Regions from separate parts of the Streptomyces sp. SD31 genome, predicted to be linked through region 1. Evidence: riboswitches for the same ligand, from Rfam matches in the RefSeq annotation. Region 1 holds a riboswitch; the other holds the start of a gene.
What was found. Region 1 has a riboswitch for S-adenosylmethionine ahead of thrC (threonine synthase). Riboswitches for the same ligand answer to the same signal wherever they lie in the genome.
Positions count from the first base shown of each region.

Region 2: linked by a shared signal. The riboswitch ahead of ACTMVF_RS26410 (aminotransferase class V-fold PLP-dependent enzyme) and the one ahead of thrC (threonine synthase) in region 1 are both predicted to bind S-adenosylmethionine.

Region 1 covers NZ_JBQHCX010000014.1:69,806-81,386, forward strand. Annotated here, with positions in the region: gene nagA (N-acetylglucosamine-6-phosphate deacetylase) at 1-275, opposite strand, end outside; gene ACTMVF_RS28065 (ROK family protein) at 380-1,357, opposite strand; gene ACTMVF_RS28070 (extracellular solute-binding protein) at 1,478-2,767, shown strand; gene ACTMVF_RS28075 (DUF3263 domain-containing protein) at 2,832-3,080, shown strand; gene otsB (trehalose-phosphatase) at 3,354-4,202, shown strand; gene ACTMVF_RS28085 (alpha,alpha-trehalose-phosphate synthase (UDP-forming)) at 4,263-5,684, opposite strand; gene ACTMVF_RS28090 (glucosyl-3-phosphoglycerate synthase) at 5,782-6,726, opposite strand; SAM riboswitch class I at 6,860-7,029, shown strand; gene thrC (threonine synthase) at 7,048-8,334, shown strand; gene ACTMVF_RS28100 (MoaD/ThiS family protein) at 8,444-8,719, shown strand; gene ACTMVF_RS28105 (cold-shock protein) at 9,162-9,368, shown strand; gene groL (chaperonin GroEL) at 9,731-11,353, shown strand.
Region 2 covers NZ_JBQHCX010000012.1:291,203-302,783, forward strand. Annotated here, with positions in the region: gene ACTMVF_RS26375 (rhomboid family intramembrane serine protease) at 38-796, shown strand; gene ACTMVF_RS26380 (Lrp/AsnC family transcriptional regulator) at 793-1,074, shown strand; gene ACTMVF_RS26385 (small secreted hydrophilic protein) at 1,171-1,464, shown strand; gene ACTMVF_RS26390 (sensor histidine kinase) at 1,568-2,932, shown strand; gene ACTMVF_RS26395 (response regulator transcription factor) at 2,949-3,611, shown strand; gene ACTMVF_RS26400 (SLC13 family permease) at 3,687-5,102, shown strand; gene ACTMVF_RS26405 (glycerate kinase) at 5,152-6,351, shown strand; gene ACTMVF_RS26410 (aminotransferase class V-fold PLP-dependent enzyme) at 6,306-7,673, opposite strand; SAM riboswitch class IV at 7,819-7,935, opposite strand; gene trpD (anthranilate phosphoribosyltransferase) at 8,020-9,084, opposite strand; gene qcrB (cytochrome bc1 complex cytochrome b subunit) at 9,267-10,901, opposite strand; gene qcrA (cytochrome bc1 complex Rieske iron-sulfur subunit) at 10,898-11,581, opposite strand, start outside.

The DNA of each region.
Region 1 (11,581 bases):
GCTCGCTGGGCCAGGAAGTCCATGTCGCCGGTCACCGTCGAGGCGACGAGGGTGGTGGTGCCGTGGAGGCGGTGGGTGTGGATGCCGGTGACTACGTCGTCCACCGTGCCCGACGTGAACGAGGCTCCGCCGCCGCCGTGGTTGTGGATGTCTACGAAGCCGGGGACTACGTAGTGGCCGGTGAGGTCGATCACCTGGGCGTTTGCTGGGGCTGTGGCGGCGATGCAGGTGCCGTCGACGACTACTTGGCCCTCTTTGACGGTTCCCGTCGGCATGACCACGTTGCCGCCGGACAGGACGAGGGGCGCCTTGTGGGTTGCGGGATGCGGGTTGTGTGGGGCTGGTCGCGCAGTTCCCCGCGCCCCTGAGGGGGTTGCCATCAGGTCGATTCCTCCGTGCGGTCGGTGGATGTGAGGAGATCCCAGGCCAGGAGCCCGGCGCCCAGGCATCCCGCCGTGTCGCCCAGGGCCGCCGGGACGATGGACGGCAGCCGTTGGAAGGTCACCCGCCGCCGGACGGCGTCCCGTAGCGGTGTGAACAGCGTCTCCCCCGCCTCCGCCAGGCCGCCACCGATGATCAGGGTGCGGGGGTCCAGCAGGGTGAGGGCGGTGACCAGGCCGTCGGCGAGTGCGTCCACGGCCCCCTGCCACACCCGTACGGCGTTCGGGTCGCCGGACGCGACGGCCTTCGCGCAGTCCGCCGCGTCCGCCTCCGGGTCCCCGCAGGCGGCGGCCCATGCCTCGCTCACCGCCGCCGCGGAGGCGAACCGCTCCAGACAGCCGTGCTGCCCGCACGGGCAGGCGGGCCCGCCGGGCCGTACGACGATGTGGCCGATCTCGCCCGCGAAGCCGTGCGCACCCGCCTCCACCCGGCCGTCGATGCCGATGGCGCCGGCGATCCCGGTGCCGAGCGGCACGAAGAGGAAACGGTCGGTTCCCTTGCCCGCGCCGATCCGGCCCTCCGCGAGACCGCCGGTGCGCACGTCGTGGCCGAGGGCGACGGGGATGCCGCCGAGCCGTTCGGTGAGCAGCTCGCGCAGGGGGACGTCCCGCCAGCCCAGGTTGGCCGCGTAGGTGGCGATGCCCCGTTCCTCGTCGACGATGCCGGGGACGGCGACGCCGATGGCGGCCGGGGGCTCGCCGAAGTGCTGTTCGCCGTACGCGCGCAGCTCGGCGGCGAAGTCGAGGATGCCCTCGACGACCGCGTCCGGCCCGCGCTCGCGCCCGGTCGGGCGGCGGGCCTGATGGAGGAGCACGGGGGGTCTGGGGGGTGCCCCACGAGAGAGCACAGTGCTCGCCCCTGCGAGGGCGGCCTTCATCCCGGTGCCGCCCACATCGAGGGCGATGACATGTCTCACGGGGACAGTGTGTCTTGCGCACCCGCGAGAGGTCTAGTCCACTTACGTGGTGTAGACCTTATGGGGGCAATATGTATGACGTTTCGAAAGTTTCGAACATGAGTTGTGGGGCGGTTTTGCGTGCAGCGGCGTAGGCGTACGGGGCGTACCGGGCGTACGGGGGCGATCGCGGCGGTGTCCGCGCTGGGTCTGACCGTGGTTCTGGGCGGCTGTGGGCTGACTGGTGGTTCGGACGAGGTGACGCTGAAGCTGGTCGCCGCGGACTACGGGGACAGCGAGGCGAACAGCTCCCAGAAATACTGGGACAAACTCGTCAAGGAGTACGAGGAGGAACACCCCGGCGTGCGCATCGATGTCACGGTGTACTCCTGGAACGACGTCGACGCCAAGGTCAAGGAGATGGTCGACGCCGGGAAGGCGCCGGACATGGCGCAGATCGGCGCGTACGCCGACTACGCCGCGAAGGACCTCCTCTACCCGGCCGAGGACCTGCTCTCCATAGCCGTCCAGGCCGACCTCGTCTCGCAGCTTGCGGACGCCGGGCAGGTCAACGGGGCGCAGTACGGCATACCGTTCGCCTCCTCCACGCGGCTGCTCTTCTACAACAAGACCCTCTTCCAGAAGGCCGGCCTCACCGCGCCGACGACCTGGAAGGAGCTGGCCGCCGACGCCGCGGTGCTCAAGGCGGAGGGCGTGAAGTACCCGTACGCGCTGCCGCTCGGGCCCGAGGAGGCGCAGGCCGAGACGATGCAGTGGCTGCTCAGCGGCGGGGGCGGTTACACCGACGCCGACTACGGCACGTACAGCATCGACTCCGCGGAGAACGTCGCCACCTTCGACTGGCTCAAGAACAACCTGGTCGGCAAGGGGCTCACGGGGCCGGTCGCGCCCGGCGAGCTCAACCGGGCCGACGCGTTCTCGGCCTTCGCGGCCGGGGACGTCGGCATGCTCAACGGCCACCCCTCGCTGATGCAGATGGCGACCAAGAAGGGCGTGAAGTTCGGCATGGTGCCCATGCCCGGGGTGGACGGTCCCACCAAGATGTCCATGGGCGTGGCCGACTGGATGATGGCCTTCAAGCAGAACGGTCATGCCGAACAGGTGGGGGAGTTCCTCGACTTTGTCTACGACGAGCGGAACGTCCTGGAGTTCTCCCGCGAGTACGACCTGCTGCCCGTCACGACCTCCGCGTCCACGGTGATGACCGGGGCCAAGCGGGACGCCGACCTCAAGCCCTTCCTCGAGGAACTCCCGCTGTCCGAGCTGTACCCGGTCGGACGGACCTCCTGGGCCGCGGTCAGCGCGGACATCAAGAAGCGGATCGGTAGGACGGTCGCCTCCGGGGGGAGCCCTTCGGTGGTTCTGGGGCAGTTGCAGTCGACGGCTGCGCGGGCGGAGAGTGCCGAGTAGCTCCGCCGGTGGTGTCGGTGTCGGGGTGGTGGTGTTGTCGGAGGTGGGGGCTACTGTGCGGGACATGAGCCAGGAACAGCCCGAGCCCGCCGCCCTCGCGGAGCGTGAGCAGGCCATCCTCGCCCTGGAACGCCGGGGTTTCGCGGGGCCTGGTGCGAAGGAGCGGGCGATACGGGAGGAGCTGGGGCTGGCGCCCGTGCGCTACTACCAGCTGTTGAACGCCCTGCTGGATGACGCCCGGGCTCTGGCCCATGATCCGGTGACGGTGAATCGGTTGCGGCGGGTGCGGGAGGTGCGGCGGGCGGAACGGTGACGGGGGCGCGCCTGGGAGTTTCGCCCCCGCCGCCCCTACCCGTCCCATCCTGAAGTGGCTCCGCCCCTTCGACCCCGCCAGGGGGCTCTGCCCCCTGGACCCCCGCTCCTCAAACGCCGGAGGGGCTGAATTTCAGCCCGTCCGGCGTTTGAGGACGAGGCCCGTTCAGGGCCGAAGCGGGGGTCTGGGGCCGGCAGCCCCCAGGGATGGGACGGGTAGGGGCGGCGGGGGCGAGAACTGCCCAGCGTGCACCCTGCTGGATAGGGTCGCCCCATGGGCAGTCACTCGACCAACTCCACGGATCCCCTGCCGACCCCCACCACCCCACCCGGCCGCGCCGGCCTGGCCGCCATCGTCGCCCACCCGGAACGCGCACTGATCGCCCTCGACTTCGACGGAACCCTCGCACCGATCGTCCCGGACCCCGAGAAGGCCCGCCCCCACCCCGACGCCCTGCCGACCCTCGCCGCGCTGGCCCCGAAAGTGGCCGCCGTGGCGGTGATCACCGGCCGCCCGGCCGACGTCGCCGTGCGGTACGGCGGATTCACCGGAACCCCAGGGCTGGAGCACCTCGTCGTGCTCGGCCACTACGGCGCCGAGCGCTGGGACGCCGCCAGCGGGGAGGTCACCGCCCCCGACCCCCACCCCGGCGTCGCAGCCGTACGCGTCGAACTGCCGGGCCTCCTCGACAGCACACAGGGCACCTGGATCGAGGACAAGGGGCATGCCATCGCCGTGCACACGCGCCGCGCGGCCGACCCCCAGGGCACCTTCGACGCCCTCCGCGAGCCCCTCACCGACCTCGCCACCCGCAACGGCCTCATCGTCGAACCGGGACGCATGGTCCTCGAACTCCGCCCACCCGGCATGGACAAGGGCGTGGCGCTGAGCGAGTACGTCCGCGAACTCGGCGCCGAGTCCGTCCTCTACGCCGGCGACGACCTCGGCGACCTCCCCGCCTACGCCGCCGTCGACACCCTCCGCTCCGAGGGCACCCCGGGCCTCCTGGTCTGCAGTGGCAGCGAGGAGGTCACGGAGTTGTCGAAGCAGGCGGACCTCGTGGTCGACGGTCCGCAGGGGGTCGTACGACTGTTGCGGGCGATCGCTGATCGAGCAGACTGATCCGGCGATCGCCGCCCAGGCGCGCCTACCGGGCGGTCCGACCGGGCGAGCCGGCCGCGCTCAAGCGGGCCGGCCGGCCCCCTCCTCCAGCGCGTGCAGCTGGTCCAGGAACCACTGGGCCGGCGGAAGCGCGGTCGCGGCCGCAGCCAGCCGCTTCGACCGTTCCGCCCGCTCCTCCGGCCCCACGGACAACGCCTCGTGCAGCGCCCGCGCCGTGCCGATCACGTCGTACGGGTTCACGGCGATCGCGTCCTCGCCCAGCTCCTCGAACGCCCCGGCCTCCCGCGACAGCACCAGCACGCATCCCTCGTCGGAGAGGACCGGCACCTCCTTCGCGACGAGGTTCATGCCGTCCCGGATGGGGTTCACGAGGGCCACGTCCGCCAGCCGGTACGCGGCCAGCGACCGCGCGAAGTCGTCCTTGACGTGGAGCACGACCGGCGTCCAACCCGGGGTCCCGTACCGGGAGTTGATCTCATCCGCCACTCTCTGGACCTCGGCCGTGTAGTCGCGGTACACCACGAGGTCCTGGCGCGAGGGGTACGCGAACGCCACGTGCACCACACGCTCACGCCACTCGGGGTGGTCGTCGAGCAGCTGCCGGTAGGCCAGCAGGCCGCGCACGATGTTCTTGGACAGCTCGGTCCGGTCGACCCGCACGATCGTCTTGCGGCGGCTCCCATCCGCGGCTGAGCCGATCTCGTCCCGCAGCGCCAGGATCCGCTCCTCGACGTCCGCCTCGTGGGCCCGCCGCCGCAGGAAGTCCGCGTCCGCCCCCAGCCCGTGCACGCCGACCCGCGTGCCCCCGAGCCCGCCCGCGAACTGCTCACAGCACGCGGTGAACGCGTCCGCCCAGCGGCGGGTGAGGAAACCGAGCCGGTCGGCACCCAGCATCCCGCGCAGCACCTGCCCGGCGATGTCGTCCGGCAGCATCCGGAAGTACTCCGGCGGCGCCCACGGGGTGTGCGAGAAGTGCCCGATCCGCAGGTCCGGGCGCAGCTCGCGCAGCATCCCGGGAACGAGGGTCAGGTGGTAGTCCTGCACGACCACCGAAGCACCCCGCGCCGCCTCCGCGGCCAGCGCCTCGGCGAAGGCCCGGTTGTACGCCTCGTACGACGCCCACTGCCGCCGGAACTCCGCATCGAACACCGGCTCGAGCGGCGTCTGGTACAGCATGTGGTGCACGAACCACAGCACCGAGTTGGCGATCCCGTTGTACGCGTCGGCGTGCACATCGGCCGGGATGTCCAGCATCCGCACGCCGTCCTCGCCGACCCCGCGCCGTACGGCCTCCCGGTCGCCGTCGGACAACGCCGAGCACACCCACAGCGCGCCCGCCTCCGAGCCGATCGCCGACAGGCCGGAGACCAGCCCGCCGCCGCCGCGTTTGGCGTGCAGGGAACCGTCCTCGTGCACCGTGTAGGAGACCGGGCCCCGGTTGGAGGCGACCAGCACCCGCGCAGCACCGTACGTAGCAGCCATACGCCTCAACCTAGCCCGGCCCGGAACCGCTCAAACGTGCGGTTCACCTCACTGGTAGGGGCCGTATACGACCTTCAGGCCGACGGTCCGAGCACTTTCAGGCCACCTTGCGCGAGGCGTACTCCGCGATCTCCGCCATCGGCGGCCGCTCCTCCGTGTCCACGGAGAACGTACGTGGCTCGAAACCGTCCTCGCCCCGCTCGAACTGGGTGAGGGACGGGCGGATGAGGTGCCCGCGGGCCAGCCGCAGCTGGGCCGTGCGGTAGATCGCGGCGGACATCCGGCCGAGGGCCTGTCCGTCCTGGTGGCGGTGTTTGCGGACGCCCACGTCCACCTGGGCCAGGGCGTCGAGGCCCACCAGGTGCAGGGCGTCGACCAGCATGCCGAGCTCGACGCCGTAGCCCACGGGGAACGGGAGCTGTTCCAGCAGCGAGCGGCGGGCCGCGTACTCGCCACCGAGCGGTTGCACGAAACCGGCCAGCTGCGGCCAGTGCATGTTCAGCAGCGGGCGCGCCATCAGCTCGGTCACCCGGCCGCCCTGCCCGGTCGCCCCGCCGAGGGGGCGGTCGTACATGGCCTTGACGAGGTCGACCTCGGGGTCGGTGAGGAGCGGGCCCACGATGCCGGAGACGAAGTCGGAGGAGAACTCCTTCAGGTCCGCGTCGATGAAGCAGACGATGTCGCCGCGCGTGACGAGCAGCGAGCGCCAGAGCACCTCGCCCTTGCCGGGCACGGTCGGGATGCGGGGCAGGATGTCGTCGCGGTGGACGACCCGGGCGCCCGCGGCGGCGGCCACCTCGGAGGTGCGGTCGGTGGATCCCGAGTCGACGACGACGATCTCGTCGACCAGCGGAACCTGCTGCATGAGGTCGTGACGGATGATCGCGACGATGTCGCCGACCGTCTCCTCCTCGTTGAGCGCGGGCAGCACGACGGAGACCGACTGGCCCGTACGCTGCTTGGCGGCCAGGATCCGGTGGAGCGGGCGATCGGTCACGGACCAGGAGCGGGTGCTCAGCCAGCGCTCGACTTCTTCCAGCACGGTTGGCGGCTCCTCACGGTTTGTCTCGCGGTTCGGACGGACTCTCTCAACTGTCCTGGCCGTCGGTTACAGTCTTGAACAACGCGGATGACCATCGCATGTCCGGGGTCAACCGCCGTTAACAACCGAATACAGCTCATCCAGAGGGGCAGAGGGAAACGGCCCGATGAAGCCCCGGCAACCCTCCAGTCGGTTCTCGTAGCGATCACTGCCGTATCACCGCTGATCGTCTCCGCGAGGCTCCCGGCTAGGGAAGGTGCCAAATCCGTCTCACGGCGAGATGCGTCGTGAGGAAGATGAGGAGAAAGGGCCTCGCCTCACATGGCTGCGCAGACTGTTGCAAGCACCACCGAATCCACCGTAGACCTCGGCCCCGCCGCGGCGCTGTCCTGCCGCGAGTGCGGCCACCGAGTGCCTCTCGGACCGGTCTTCGCGTGCGAGGAGTGTTTCGGCCCGCTCGAGATCGCCTACGACTTCTCGGCCTACGACGCCGAAGAGCTCCGCAAGCGGATCGAGGCGGGACCCGCGAACATCTGGCGCTACGCGCCCCTCCTGCCCGTCCCCGCCGACGTGGCCACCAAGCCGAACATCAACCCCGGCTGGACCCAGCTCGTCAAGGCCGACAACCTCGCGCGCGAGCTGGGTGTCGACGCCGGCAAGCTGTTCATCAAGGACGACTCCGGCAACCCGACGCACTCCTTCAAGGACCGCGTCGTCGCCCAGGCCCTGGAGGCCGCCCGCGCCTTCGGCTTCACCACCCTCTCCTGCTCCTCCACCGGCAACCTCGCCGGTGCGGTGGGTGCCGCCGCCGCCCGCGCCGGCTTCCGGTCCTGCGTGTTCATCCCGCACGACCTGGAGCAGGGCAAGGTCGTCATGGCCGCGGTCTACGGCGGCGAGCTCGTCGGCATCGAGGGCAACTACGACGACGTGAACCGCTTCTGCTCCGAGCTGATCGGTGACCCGGCCGGCGAGGGCTGGGGCTTCGTCAACGTCAACCTGCGGCCGTACTACGCCGAGGGCTCCAAGACCCTGGCGTACGAGATCTGCGAGCAGCTCGGCTGGCAGATCCCGGACCAGCTGGTGGTGCCGATCGCCTCCGGCTCGCAGCTCACGAAGATCGACAAGGGGCTGCAGGAGCTGATCAAGCTCGGCCTCGTCGAGGACAAGCCGTACAAGATCTTCGGCGCGCAGGCCGAGGGCTGCTCGCCGGTGTCCGTCGCTTTCAAGGCCGGCCACGATGTCGTCCGTCCGCAGAAGCCGAACACCATCGCCAAGTCGCTGGCGATCGGCAACCCGGCGGACGGTCCGTATGTCCTGGACATCGCTCGCCGTACCGGCGGTGCGGTGGAGGACGTGACGGACGAGCAGGTCGTGGATGCGATCAAGGTGCTCGCCAGGACCGAGGGCATCTTCGCGGAGACCGCCGGTGGGGTGACCGTGGGTGTGACGCGCAAGCTGATCGAGAACGGTGTCCTCGACCCGACGAAGACGACCGTTGTCCTGAACACCGGTGATGGTCTCAAGACGCTGGATGCGGTGGCCGGTACGGGGCTTACTGCGACCATTCGTCCCAACCTGGATTCGTTCCGCGAGGCCGGCCTCGCCTAGTCGTCTTCGTCTGCGGGCCTGCGGGGGCTGGTCGCGCCCACGCGGCGGTGGCCGCAAATTGAACACAGCCCCGCGCCCCTGGGGGCGACTACCTGACCGGAGGTCATACGTGAGCGTCAACGTCCGCATCCCCACCATCCTGCGTACCTACACGGGTGGCCAGGCCGAAGTGACCGCCGAGGGCGGCACCCTCGGCGAGGTCATCGCCGACCTGGAGAAGAACCACACCGGGATTGCCGCCCGGGTTCTGGACGACCAGGGCAAGCTGCGTCGGTTCGTCAATGTGTACGTCAATGACGACGACGTCCGGTTCGAGCAGGGACTGGAGACGGCCACCCCGGACGGCGCGGGCGTTTCCATCATCCCGGCCGTCGCCGGCGGCTGACCGAATGACCGATCATTACCCTCGGTAATACCAATTACCGAGAGTTCATCGGATTGCCCCCTCCGTGAGAGAAGCGGAGGGGGCAATTCTGTGTGGTTGAGCGAGGTACAGTTGGGGAACATGCCGCCGATTCACGGGTCGGTGGCCCTTGATTTCTGCCGCACCCCCGACAAGATGTAGCCAAAGTGTGCGGGTTTTTTGCGGCTTTTGCTCCCTTTATCGGGTCCGACTTGACCTGAAGTCAGGGCAATTGTCCCCACATTCCCGACCGGTCGTGCCCGGATTTCTCGTCCGATTGACCTGTTGCAGACGGCAGTTGGGCAGATACATTCAGCCGCGGTCGACGCGTTCCGGCGCACGCCCCCGACCGATGGGGGGTGAGGTCTGACCCGGATCCGCGAAGTGTGGATCTGTGCAAGGGCCAGTAATAGGGGAGTTAGGCATGGCTCAGGGCACCGTCAAGTGGTTCAACGCGGAGAAGGGGTACGGCTTCATCGCGGTCGACGGTGGTGCGGATGTTTTCGTCCACTACAGCGCGATCCAGATGGACGGGTACCGCACCCTGGAAGAGGGCCAGCGGGTCGATTTCGAGATCTCGCAGGGTCAGAAGGGGCCGCAGGCGGACATGGTCCGGCTGGCGGCCAGCTGAAGCACGCGTCGACTTAAAGCAGCGACGTTCTTCTTCGAAGGGCCCGCACCTCCCGGGGTGCGGGCCCTTCGCCGTGCCGTCGGGTGTGTCCTTCGCTCGGCCCGGACCTGCCAGGACCCTGTTCGCGCCCGGCTGGGCGCCCCGCCCGATCCCCTCCCGATCCCCGAGAGCCGCTTGCACTCGCATGGGTCGAGTGCTAATCATTGCGTTAGCACTCTGAAGGTGAGAGTGACAACGAAGGACCGGGTCGGTGAGGCCCGCAGGCCGGATGGGGCAAGGAACCACGAGGCAGGCGAGCCGTCCGTCGCGGGCGCGGGCGCGGTCCGAAGGAATCACCCCCAGTCCTGGAGGGACCACTTCACATGGCCAAGATCATCGCGTTCGACGAGGAGGCGCGGCGCGGCCTCGAGCGCGGCATGAACCAGCTCGCGGACGCCGTGAAGGTGACGCTCGGCCCCAAGGGTCGCAACGTCGTCCTCGAGAAGAAGTGGGGCGCCCCCACGATCACCAACGATGGTGTCTCCATCGCCAAGGAGATCGAGCTCGAGGACCCGTACGAGAAGATCGGCGCCGAGCTGGTCAAGGAAGTCGCCAAGAAGACGGACGACGTCGCCGGTGACGGTACGACCACCGCGACCGTTCTCGCCCAGGCCCTGGTCAGGGAAGGCCTGCGCAACGTAGCCGCCGGCGCCAACCCGATGGCCCTCAAGCGCGGTATCGAGAAGGCCGTCGAGGCCGTCTCCGCCGCCCTGCTCGAGCAGGCCAAGGATGTCGAGACCAAGGAGCAGATCGCCTCCACGGCCTCCATCTCCGCCGCCGACACCCAGATCGGTGAGCTTATCGCCGAGGCGATGGACAAGGTCGGCAAGGAAGGCGTCATCACCGTCGAGGAGTCCCAGACCTTCGGTCTGGAGCTGGAGCTCACCGAGGGTATGCGCTTCGACAAGGGCTACATCTCGGCGTACTTCGCCACCGACATGGAGCGTATGGAGGCCGTCCTCGACGACCCGTACATCCTGATCGCCAACTCCAAGATCTCCTCGGTCAAGGACCTGCTCCCGCTGCTGGAGAAGGTCATGCAGTCGGGCAAGCCGCTGCTGATCATCGCCGAGGACGTCGAGGGCGAGGCCCTGTCGACCCTGGTCGTCAACAAGATCCGCGGCACCTTCAAGTCCGTCGCGGTCAAGGCCCCGGGCTTCGGCGACCGCCGCAAGGCGATGCTGAACGACATCGCCATCCTCACCGGTGGCGAGGTCATCTCCGAGGAGGTCGGTCTCAAGCTCGAGAACACCTCCCTGGACCTCCTGGGCAAGGCCCGCAAGGTCGTCATCACCAAGGACGAGACCACCATCGTCGACGGTGCCGGCTCCTCCGAGCAGGTCGCGGGCCGCGTGAACCAGATCCGCGCCGAGATCGAGAACAGCGACTCGGACTACGACCGCGAGAAGCTCCAGGAGCGTCTGGCGAAGCTCGCGGGTGGCGTGGCCGTCATCAAGGCCGGTGCCGCCACCGAGGTGGAGCTCAAGGAGCGCAAGCACCGCATCGAGGACGCCGTGCGCAACGCCAAGGCGGCCGTCGAGGAGGGCATCGTCGCCGGTGGTGGCGTGGCCCTCATCCAGGCCACCGCCGTCTTCGAGAAGCTGGAGCTCGAGGGTGACGAGGCGACCGGCGCCCAGGCCGTGAAGCTCGCGCTCGAGGCCCCGCTGAAGCAGATCGCCGTCAACGCCGGCCTCGAGGGCGGCGTCGTGGTGGAGAAGGTCCGCAACCTCACCCCGGGTCACGGCCTGAACGCCGCGACCGGCGAGTACGTCGACCTGGTCGCCGAGGGCATCATCGACCCGGCGAAGGTGACGCGTTCCGCGCTGCAGAACGCCGCGTCGATCGCCGCGCTGTTCCTCACCACCGAGGCCGTCATCGCCGACAAGCCGGAGAAGAACGCCGCGCCCGCCGGTGGCGGCATGCCGGGCGGTGACATGGACTTCTGAGCCTCCTCGTAAGAAGGCTCGGACCCGGTCCGTCAGTACCGAGGGCGGCACTCCCTGTTCGACAGGGGGTGCCGCCCTCGGGCGTTTCAGCACCTTCACCAAGGTGGCGAAAGCATCTCGTCCTGCTCAGGCTGCCGAATGGGCAACGAAGATCTTCGCCTGGGTGAGCCCGGTCGCTCGGCGAGCTGGGTGTCGTGTTTCTCTCCGGGCCGTAGGTGTCGTGGGTGG
Region 2 (11,581 bases), on a different contig from region 1:
TGTGCGACTGCGTCCCCTTACGTCATGCTCTGTGTCCATGATCAGCGACTGGAGCGTGGCGCGTTTGGGGGCCAGGTGCGGCAGGGTGGGCCGATCGGTCTTCCGGTCGTCGGCGCCGGTGACGTACGGGCTGATCGTCCTGTGCTGTCTGCTCTTCCTGATGGGCCCGGCGGCGGGGCTGAATCCGGCGTACGGCTCCGGCGACGGGCTGCTCGCGGCGCAGCGGGCCTACTTCCACCGCTGGGGTGTGGTGCCGGCCGAGCTGTTCGAGGGCTCGCCCCGCGCCGCCCTCACCCCGGCCACGGCCCTCTTCGTGCACGGCAGCTGGGTGCATCTGCTCGGCAACATGCTCTTCCTCTACGTCTTCGGAGTGATGACCGAGGAACGGATGGGCCGCGTCCAGTTCACGCTGTTCTACCTCGGCTGCGGCTACCTCGCCCTGCTGGGCTACGCCGCCGCCAACGACGACTCCACCCAGTCCCTGGTCGGCGCGTCCGGGGCGATCTCGGCCGTCCTCGGCGCGTTCCTGTTCGTCTTCCCCGGCGCGCGGGTGACAAGCCTGCTGCCGTTCCTGCTCTTCCTGCCGCTGCGCTTCCCGGCATGGGTCGTGCTGCCCTTCTGGGTGGCCCTGCAGTGGGTGGCGGCGGGCCGGGCGGACCAGGGGCCGGGGGTGGCCTATCTGGCACACCTGGTGGGCTTCGGGCTGGGCTTCGGCTATGCGTGGGCTCGCTTCAGGCCTACGACTAGAGTGAAGGCCGCCCCAGCTCCGGCCTCCGAGGGAGAGAACCAGCCGTGATCACCGCGATCGTCCTCATCAAGACCAGCGTGGACCGGATTCCCGAGATCGCGGAGCGGATCGCTTCGCTGGAGAGCGTCACCGAGGTCTTCTCGGTCACCGGTACGTACGACCTGATCGCCATGGTCCGGGTGAAGCAGCACGAGGACCTCGCCGAGGTCATCCCGGGCCGGATCAGCAAGATCCCCGGCGTGGAGGCGACGGACACGCACGTGGCGTTCCGGACGTACTCGCAGCACGACATCGAGGCCGCGTTCGCCATCGGCCTGGACAGCTAGCGCACCCACGGCCGGGGGCGCCCACGGCCCGATGATGAAGAGTTCTTCATCCTGGGCTCATCGTCGCCGCCGGGTGCCGTGGGCAGGATCGGCCGTATGGTCTTCTCGCACCGGATCGCGGCCCTGGCCGCCGTAGTGGCGATTCCGCTCGGTATCGCCGCGACCAGCTTCGCCCTCACCGACACCCCGGAGTCCCCCAAGGTCCCGGCCAAGGTGGAGCTGGACAGCGGCTCGCCCACACCGACGCCCACCCGGCCCACACCGACACCGAGCGACGAGGTCGTCTCCCGGCCTCCGGTGACCGACAGCCCCGCGAGTGACGACGATGACGACACCCCCGAGCGGGAGACCGCAGACGACGACCGCGGCGAGCCCGGGGACGACGGCTAGGGGGCGTCCCGGCGACGCCGGCATGATCCAGAAGTCACCCCCCAGCCCCGTGCGCCGGCGGATCTCCGCCCGGGTGCGCATTCTGCTGTGGCTGCTGTTCGTCATGGCCGTCGGGCTCGTGTCGGTGGCGACGACCACGCGCTCGATCCTGTTGCGGGACGTCGGCCACCGGGTGAACGGGCTGCTCGCCCAGGAGGCCGGCGAGTTCGCCAACTTCGAGGAGCGGGGCGTCGATCCCGAGACCGGCCGCCCGTTCACCGACCCGTCGCGGCTGCTGGAGGAGTTCCTCATACGGCAGTACGCCGACCCGGACGAGGAGCTGCTCGGCCTGGTGGACCGGCCGGGCCCCACCCCGGCGCATCTTCGCCAGCCGCGCGACATCCCCGTCGCCCTTCCCCTGTACAAGGACCCCGACGCCCTCCGCCGCATCTTCGACTCACCCGACTCCACCGGCACGCTGCACCGCGCGTCGGGCGAGGTCCGCTGGGCCAAGGTGGCCGTCGCCCGGGCCGGCGGGCAGACGGAGGCCGCGTTCGTCGTCGCCTTCCACCCGGGGCGCGAACAGGCCGCGGTGAACGAGGAGTTCCGCATCCTGCTCGCCATCTCCGGGGTCGCCCTGCTGATGACGACCGGCATCGGCTGGGCGGTCGCCGGGCGGATCCTCAAGCCCGTGCGGCTGGTGCACACCGCGGCGGCACAGCTCACCGAGCAGGACCTCACCCGCCGCATCCCGGTGCACGGGCGGGACGACATCGCCGCGCTCGCGGAGACGTTCAACGCGATGCTCGACCGGCTGGAACGCGCCTTCGCCGCCCAGCGGGAGTTCGTCGACGACGCCGGTCATGAGCTGCGCACGCCGATCACCATCGTGCGCGGGCATCTGGAACTCATGGGCGACGACCCGGCGGAGCGCGAGGAGACGATACGGCTCGTCACCGACGAGCTGGACCGGATGAGCCGCATCGTCGAGGACCTGCTGCTGCTCGCCAAGGCCGAGCGCCCCGACTTCGTCACCCCGGAGCCGGTCCAGGTCGCCGAACTCACCGCCGACGTCTACGTCAAGGCCCGCACCCTCGGCGAGCGGGACTGGCAGCTCGCCGAAGTGGCCGATGCCGAGGCGGAGTTGGACCCGCAGCGGATCACGCAGGCGATGGTCCAGCTCGCCCAGAACGCCGTGCAGCACACCGCGCCACGGCAGACCGTACGGATCGGCTCCCGCGTCGACGGCCAAGGCATCGAGCTGTACGTCGCCGACTCCGGGCCCGGCGTCCAGCCCCAGGACACCGAGGTGATCTTCGAACGCTTCCGGCGCGGCACCGCCCGGCGCGGCGCCCAGGGCTCCGGTGCCGGTCTCGGCCTGTCGATCGTCCGGGCGATCGCGGAGGCCCACGGCGGCCGGATCCGCCTGCACGCCACCGAGGGCGGCGGCGCCACCTTCGTACTGACCCTGGAAGGGGCCCGCCCATGAACGAAGAGGTAGGCACGTGAACCGCATTCTCATCGTCGAGGACGAGGAACGGATCGCCTCCTTCGTCGAGAAGGGCCTGCGCGCGGGCGGCTTCACCACGACCGTCGTCGGCGACGGCGAGGCGGCGTACGAATACGCCCTGACCGGCGGCTTCGACCTGGTCGTCCTGGACATCGGCCTGCCCGGCAGGGACGGCTTCACGGTGCTGCGCGAACTGCGCGAGGCACGGGTGACGGTGCCGGTGATCGTGCTGACCGCCCGGGACTCCGTACGGGACACGGTGGCCGGTCTGGAGGGCGGTGCCGACGACTGGATGACCAAGCCGTTCCGCTTCGAGGAACTGCTCGCCCGGGTACGGCTGCGCCTGCGTACGGCGGCCCGGGCACCCGAGGTGACGGTACTGCGGTCCGGCTCGCTGACCCTGGACCTGCGCACACGGCGGGCTCGGGCGGATGAGCGGACCGTGGACCTGACGGCCCGTGAGTTCGTGCTGCTGGAGCTGTTCCTGAGGCATCCGGGGCAGGTACTGTCCCGCGAGCAGATCCTGTCGCACGTGTGGGGCTACGACTTCGATCCCGGGTCGAACATCGTGGACGTGTACGTGCGGGCGCTGCGCAAGAAGCTGGGGGCCCAACGGTTCGAGACGGTACGTGGGGTCGGGTACCGCCTGTCCGCGTGAGGTCTGCCGTCCGCGTGAAGTCTCCTTCATGTACGGCTCATCAAGGGCTCACGGCTGAGGTGAACCCTCGATGACGTGACCCTGAACCTCCGACTGAGCGCGGCCCTCTGCGTGGCGCTCTCCCTGTGCGCGCTGCTCGCCGTGCCCGGCAACTTCCCCGGACTCGGCGCCGACGCTCGCCTCACCCTCGCCGTGTTCGCCCTGGCGACCTGCGCCTGGATCGCCACGCCGTTCGACGACACGTACATCGCGCTGGGCGCCGGGCTCGCGCTGACGGTGACCGGGGTGATCAGCAGCGACACCCTCTTCGGCACCCTCGGCGACTCCACGGTGTGGCTGCTGATCTGTGCCTTCGTCCTCGCGGCCGCGGTGACCCGGACGGGGCTGGCGGGCCGGGCGGCGGCGTTTCTGGTCGGCGGGGCGCGCACCGTACGGCAGCTCGTGCACCTCACCACGGCCGCCCTGGTCGTCACGGCGTTCGCGGTGCCGGCCACCTCCGGGCGGGCGGCGCTCGCCCTGCCGGTGTTCCTGGCGCTCGCCAAGGTGCTGGCCGACCGGAAACGACTGGTGGTGATGCTGGCCCTGCTGTTCCCTACCGTGATCCTGCTGTCGGCGGTGGCGACCCTGATCGGGGCGGGCGCGCATCTGATCACCGTGTCGGTGCTCTGGCAGGCGACGGGTGACCGGATCGGCTTCACGGAATGGCTGCTGCTCGGCCTGCCGCTGGCCGTGGCCTCGTCCCACCTGGCCGCCGAGGCCGTACTCCTGACGACCACTCGGCGCGCGGACCGCAAAGGTCCCGTGCACATCACCCCGGAGCAGATCCAGGAGCACAGCGACGACCCGGTCACCGGCCCCTGGTCACAGGCCGAGAAGCGGTGCGCGCTGCTGCTCGGCACGGTCGTGCTGCTGTGGTGCAGCGAGCCGCTGCACCGGGTGCCGCCGGCGGTCGTCGCGCTGATCGGCGCGGTGGTGGCGGCCTCGCCGGCCCTGGGCACCGTGCAGTTGAAGGACGCGCTGAAGACGGTCCCCTGGTCGCTGCTGCTGTTCATGGCGGCGACGATGGCGATGGGCGTGGCGCTCGCCGACTCGGGAGCGGCGAAATGGCTGGTCGACGGGCTCCCCACGGGCATCAGCCCGCTGCTGTTCCTGGCCGTCGTGATCGGGGTCAGCACGGCGGCCCACCTGGTCCTGCAGTCCCGCTCGGCCCGCTCCTCCGTGCTGGTTCCACTGGTCGTCGCGGCGGCGGTGGGCGCCGGCGTCAATCCGGTGGCCGCCGCGCTCGCGTCCACCGCCGCGGCCGGTTTCTGCCACACGCTCCCGGCGTCCGCGAAGCCGGTCACGCTCTTCTCCGACATCCCCGGAACGCCCACCTACACCCCGCGCGATCTGCTGCGCCTGTCCGCCGTCCTGGCCCCACTGACGGCCGCCCTCGTCCTCCTCTTCGCCGTCGCGGTGTGGCCGCTGCTCGGCGTACCCGTGACCCGATGAGAGTGCCGCGATGTGTCGTCGGTCGTCCGATCCGCTTAGGAGAACTCTGATGCTGACCCGAGTCGTCGTAGCCCCCAGTGGCTTCAAGGAGTCCCTGTCCGCCCAGGCCGCCGCCGACGCCATCGCGGACGGTGTCCGCCGGGTCCTGCCGGACGCCGTGATCGACCTGATCCCGCTGGTGGACGGCGGCGAGGGCACGGCCGCCGCGCTGGCCACCGCGACCGGCGGACGGCTCGTCGCACTGCCGGCCACGGGACCGGTCGGTGAACGGATCGGCACGCACTTCGCCCTGCTCGGCTCGCGCGAGCGCGACACGGCGGTCGTGGAGATGGCGGCGGTTGCCGGGCTGTCCCTCGTCCCCCGTGCCCTGCGCGATCCCGGCGCCACGACGACCTACGGCGTCGGTGAGTTGATCCGCGCCGCGCTGGACACCGGCGTACGGCGCATCCTGATCGGCTGCGGCGACTCGGGTACGTCCGACGGGGGCGCAGGCGCCCTCCAGGCCCTCGGCGCCCGACTCCTGGACGCCGACGGCTTCGAACTCCCTCGCGGTGGAAGTGAGTTGACGCGGCTCGCCCGGATCGACCCGTCCGGCCTGGACCCGCGCCTGCGGGACGTCGAGCTGCTCGTCGCCTGCAACCCGTACAACGTGCTGTGCGGCGAGCGCGGCGTGGCCCGTGTCTTCGGCCCGCAGAAGGGGGCGACGCCCGCGCAGGTGGAGGAGCTGTCGGCGGGGCTGGAGAACTGGGCGCGCGTCCTCACCCGTGACCTGGGTGTCGTGGACACGGACCTGTACAACGGCCCCGGCACCGGCGCGTCCGGCGGCCTGGGCGCCGGCCTCGCCGCGTTGGGCGCCCGGCTGCTCCCCCGCTTCGAGGTGCTGCTGGCCCACCTCGACCTGGACGCCCGCCTGGCCCGCGCCGACCTGGTCGTCACCGCCGAGGGCGCCATGGATCACCAGACGCCCCGCGGGAAGGTCCCGGCCGAGGTGGCCCGCCGGGCCAAGCTGTCGGGTCGTCCGGTGCTCGCGCTGGCGGGCACGCTCGGCGAGGGCGCGCACGACGTGCCCGGCGTGGACGCCTTCAGTGGCATCCTGCCAGCGCCGATGGCTCTGGCGGAGGCCCTCGTGCGGGCCTCCGAACTCCTCACGGACGCCACCGAACGCGCCCTGCGGATGATTCTGCTGGGCGCCCGGCTACCGGCTCACGCGGAGGTGTCCGGCACGCAACGGCCGTCCTCCGTGCGGTAGTTCCACCGGGCACCGTCCGTCACGAGCTCCTTCACGGCGTTCACGAACCGCTCGACGTGCTCGTCCGGCGTACCGGCCCCGAAGCTCACCCGGATCGCGTTGAGGGACTTCTCGCCGGGTGCCGCCTCCGGGGCGCCGCACTCGCCCTGCGTCTGCGGGTCGCTGCCCAGCAGCGTCCGGACCAGCGGGTGGGCGCAGAACAGGCCGTCCCGCACCCCGATGCCGTACTCGGCGGACAGGGCGGCGGCGAAGTGGGAGCTGTTCCAGCCGTCGACGACGAAGGAGATGACGCCGACGCGCGGGGCGTCGTCGCCGAAGAGGGAGAGGACCCGCACCTCGGGGACCTCGGCGAGACCCGCGCGCACCTTCTCGATCAGGTACTGCTCGCGCGCGACCAGGTTGTCGAACCCGGCCTCGGTGAGGGCCTTGCAGGCGGAGGCGATGGAGTAGGCGCCGATGACGTTCGGGGAGCCGGCCTCGTGCCGGGCGGCGCTCTCGTGCCACTCGACGTCCACTCCCCCGTCCTCGCGCCGACTGACCTTGCGGCTGGCACCGCCGCCCGCGAGGTACGGCTCGGCCTCGCGCAGCCAGTCGGCACGGCCGGCCAGCACGCCGGAGCCGAACGGGGCGTACAGCTTGTGCCCGGAGAAGGCGACCCAGTCGACATCGAGGTCCTGGACGCTCACCGGGTGGTGCGGGGCCAGCTGGGCCGCGTCGAGGACGATCCGGGCGCCGTGCGCGTGCGCGGCCGCCGCGAGCTCCTGTACGGGCCACAGCTCACCGGTGACGTTCGAGGCGCCGGTGACGCAGACCAGGGCCGGGCCGTACGGGTCGCGGTCGGCGAGGGCGCGCTCCAGGGTCTCCACGGCCTGGCGCGGGGTGCGGGGCGCGTTGAGGTAGGTGACGCGGGCGTCGCGCCAGGGCAGCAGGGAGGCGTGGTGCTCGGTCTCGAAGACGAAGACCTGGCAGTCGGCCGGGAGGGCGGCGGCGAGGAGGTTGAGCGAGTCGGTGGTGGACCGGGTGAAGACGACCTGGTCGCTGTCCCGGCAGTCGAGGAACTCGGCGACCGTCCTGCGGGCGTTCTCGAACAGGTCGGTGGAGAGCTGGGAGAGGTAACCGGCGCCGCGGTGGACGCTGCCGTAGTACGGCGCGTAAGCGGCGACGTCGTCCCAGACGCGCTGGAGGGCGGGGGCGCTGGCGGCGTAGTCGAGCGCGGCGTAGGTGACCTCGCCGCCGGTGACGAGCGGGACGGTGACATCACGCCCCAGAACGGACAGAGGGGTGCAAACGGACTGGTCGGCGGCAGCGGTGGAGACAGACATGGCGAACTCCCGTGAGAGGCATGCGAGTGGAGAGGCATGCAGGAAAGAGAAAAGGGTGTGCGGAGGCGGGGCTCAGCGGCCCTATCGCATTCGCTTGCTCACGGAAGACTCCCTCGAACGACCAGGACCCCTGGTTTTCGAGAGGGGCCCGCGCTTGCCGTAGACCTCGCTGCCTACGGCCTGGTCTTCACCCGGGGCACCCCGCCACGGACGGAGGGTTGCCGGACAGTCGGCCGGGGCCTCATGACTGTCACTCATGACCTGGTCCAACATCCTGCCATACGATCTTCGATGCGCAAGGGCGCAGTCCGGATCCTGGACTGCGCCCTGCGTCACATGTGCCGGGTCAGGCGTTGCTGGCGGCCACCCAGCGCTCCAGCGTCCGCTTCGCCGCGCCCGAGTCGATCGACTCCACCGCCTTCGCCATGCCCAGCCGGAGCTGCTCCGCGAGCGGAGCGTCCGTCTGCTCGAACGCCACCAGCGCCGCCGCCGAGTTGAGCAGCACGGCGTCCCGCACCGGGCCCGTCTCGCCGTCCAGCAGGCGCCGGGCGACCTCCGCGTTGTACGACGCGTCCGCGCCGCGCAACGCCTCGACGGGCACCAGGTCGAGGCCGACGTCGCGCGGGTCGAAGGCCTCCTCGGTCACCTTGCCGTCGCGGACCACCCACACCCGCGAGGTGGCCGTCGTCGTCAGCTCGTCGAGGCCGTCGTCGCCGCGGAACACCAGCGCGGACGAGCCGCGCTCGGCCAGCACGCCGGCGATGAGCCCCGCCATCCGGGTGTCGAAGCAGCCGACCGCCGAGGCGGTGACCCGGGCGGGGTTGGTGAGCGGGCCGAGGAGGTTGAACGAGGTCGGGATGCCCAGGTCCCGCCGTACGCCACCGACGAACCGCATCGAGGGGTGGAACTTGGCGGCGAAGCAGAAGGTGATGCCGGCCTCGTCCACCACCCGCGCCACGCCTTCCGGCGACAGGTCCAGGTTGATGCCGAGCTTCTCCAGCACGTCGGACGAGCCGCTCGCCGAGGACGACGCCCGGTTGCCGTGCTTGACGACCTTCGCGCCGGCGCCCGCGATCACGATGGCGGACATCGTCGAGATGTTGACCGTCTTGGCCCGGTCGCCACCCGTGCCGACGATGTCGACGGCCGGGCCCGGGATGTCCAGCGGCTGCGCGTGGGCGTACATCGCCTCGACGAGACCGTTGATCTCCTCGACCGTCTCGCCCTTGGCCCGCAGGGCCACCATGAAGCCCGCGATCTGGGCGTCCGAGGCCTCACCGCTCATGAAGCGGTCCATCGCCCATGCCGTGTCGCCGGCGCTCAGGTCCTGTCCGCCGAGCAGCGCGCTCAGCACCTCGGGCCAGGAACGGCCCGCCGCGATGTCGCCTCCAGCGGGGGTCACAGCGCTCATAAGCCGCTCCAGGGTCACGTGTCCCGCACTACGGGACGCAAGTCTCAACGGGGTCCACCCTATCCAGCCGGCGGCCACGAAGAAGGGCCCCGTCCGAAGACCGGACGGGGCCCGTGCACGGCCGAGGGCCCCGTCCGTGAAACCGGACGGGGCCCTCAACCGTGGCGTGGCTGGCGCAGCGATCAGTGGTGGCCGTGGCCGCTCGTGATCTCCTTGTACTCCTCGACGGTCGGCTTCGGGATCTGGCCGTCCTCGTCGAAGTACGCCTTGCTGAGCTTGGCGCGCAGCTTCTCGGAGCCCTTCACCTTGCGCGCGACGCCGTTCTCGTCGACCGTCGGGCCGATCTCGGCAGGCTTGTACTGCTCGTGCGCGGTGAGCGTGTACAGCGCGTCCTGGCTGAGCGGCTCGTGGATCTCGATGTACTCACCGTGCGGCAGGCGCTTGATGATGCCCGACTCACGGCCGTGCAGCACCTTGTCCTTGTCCCGGCGCTGCAGGCCGAGGCAGATCCGCTTGGTGATGATGAACGCGATGACCGGTCCGGCGAAGAACCCGATCCGGACGAACCAGGTGACCGCGTTGATCGACAGGTGGAAGTGGGTGGCGATGATGTCGTTGCCACCACCGATCAGCATGATCATGTAGCCGGTGACCCAGGCGACACCGAAGGCCGTACGGGTCGGGGCGTTGCGCGGCCGGTCGAGCAGGTGGTGCTCACGCTTGTCGCCGGTGACCCAGGACTCGATGAACGGGTAGAGGGCGATCACCCCGAGGAAGAGGCCGAAGAGCACCAGCGGGACGAAGACGCCCAGAACGAGCGTGTGGCCCCAGAAGTTGATCTCCCAGCCGGGCATGGCACGGACCAGACCCTCGGCGAAGCCCATGTACCAGTCCGGCTGGGCACCCGTGGACACATGGTCGGGACGGTACGGGCCCATGGCCCAGATCGGGTTGACCGACGCGATGCCGGCGAGCGCGGCGATGACACCGAAGACCAGGAAGAAGAAGCCTCCGGCCTTGGCCATGTAGACCGGCAGCAGCGGCATGCCGACGACGTTCTTGTTGGTCTTTCCGGGGCCCGCGAACTGCGTGTGCTTGTGGTAGAAGACCAGGATCAGGTGGCCGACCACCAGGCCGAGCATGATGCCCGGCAGCAGCAGGATGTGGATCGAGTAGAACCGCGCGACGAAGTCGACGCCCGGGAACTCTCCGCCGAACAGGAACATCGAGATGTACGTCCCGACGATCGGGACCGACAGGATCGCGCCCTGGGTGAAGCGGACACCGGTACCGGAGAGCAGGTCGTCCGGGAGCGAGTAGCCGGTGAAACCGGTGAACATGCCCAGGACGAACAGCAGGAAGCCGAACAGCCAGTTGATCTCACGCGGCTTGCGGAACGCGCCGGTGAAGAACACGCGCATCATGTGCACGAACATGCCGGCGAGGAAGATGATCGCCGCCCAGTGGTGGATCTGCCGGACGAGCAGACCGCCACGCACGTCGAAGGAGATGTGCAGCGTCGAGCTGAACGCCTCCGACATCAGCGTTCCCTGCAGCGGGACGTAACTGCCGTGGTACTCCACCTCGTTCATCGACGGGTGGAAGAACAGCGTCAGGTACACACCCGTGAGGATGATGATGATGAAGCTGTAGAGGCAGACCTCACCCAACATGAACGACCAGTGGTCGGGGAAGATCTTGCGCATGTTGGCCTTGGCCAGGGAGTAGATCCCGAGCCGGCCATCCGCCCAGTCGGCGACGCGCTCGCCGGCCGGTGCCTTCCCGCGAGAGCGGTCGGTGGTCTCTGTAGTGCTCATCCGCGCTCCCAGAATGCAGGACCGACGGGCTCATCGAAGTCGCCGAGCGCCTCGAGGTAGCCCTCGTCGTTCACGCCGATGCGCAGCTGCGGCAGGGCGTGGCCGGCCGGGCCGAAGATCACTCGGGCACCGTCGGAGAGGTCGAAGGTGGACTGGTGGCAGGGGCAGAGCACGTGGTGCGTCTGCTGCTCGTACAGGGAGATCGGGCAACCGACGTGGGTGCAGATCTTCGAGTACGCGACGATGCCCTCGTGCGACCACTCGAGCTCGCGCTTGTCCTTGATGTCGTCGGGCTGCAGCCGGACGATCATCAGGGCGGCCTTGGCGATCTCGTTCTGGAAGTCGTGGTCGTGCTCCTCCAGGCCCTCCGGCTTGGCGAAGGTGAGGGAGCCGACCGCGACGTCCGAGGGACGCAGCGGCTCGTTGGTGTTCATGTTGACGAGCAGCTTGCCCTTGGACCACAGGGTGTGGCGCAGCTTGGTGCCGGGCAGCGGACCGAGGTCACGCAGCAGGACGACACCGGAGAGCGGGAACAGGGCCAGCGCGCCGAACATCGTGTTGCGGATCAGCTTGCGGCGACCCAGCGCGGACTCCTTGGCGCCCTGCTTGAAGTCGGCCATGACCTTGGCCTTGACCTCGGGCTCCGCCGCGATCGCGTGCCGCTCGTCGGCGACCTCCAC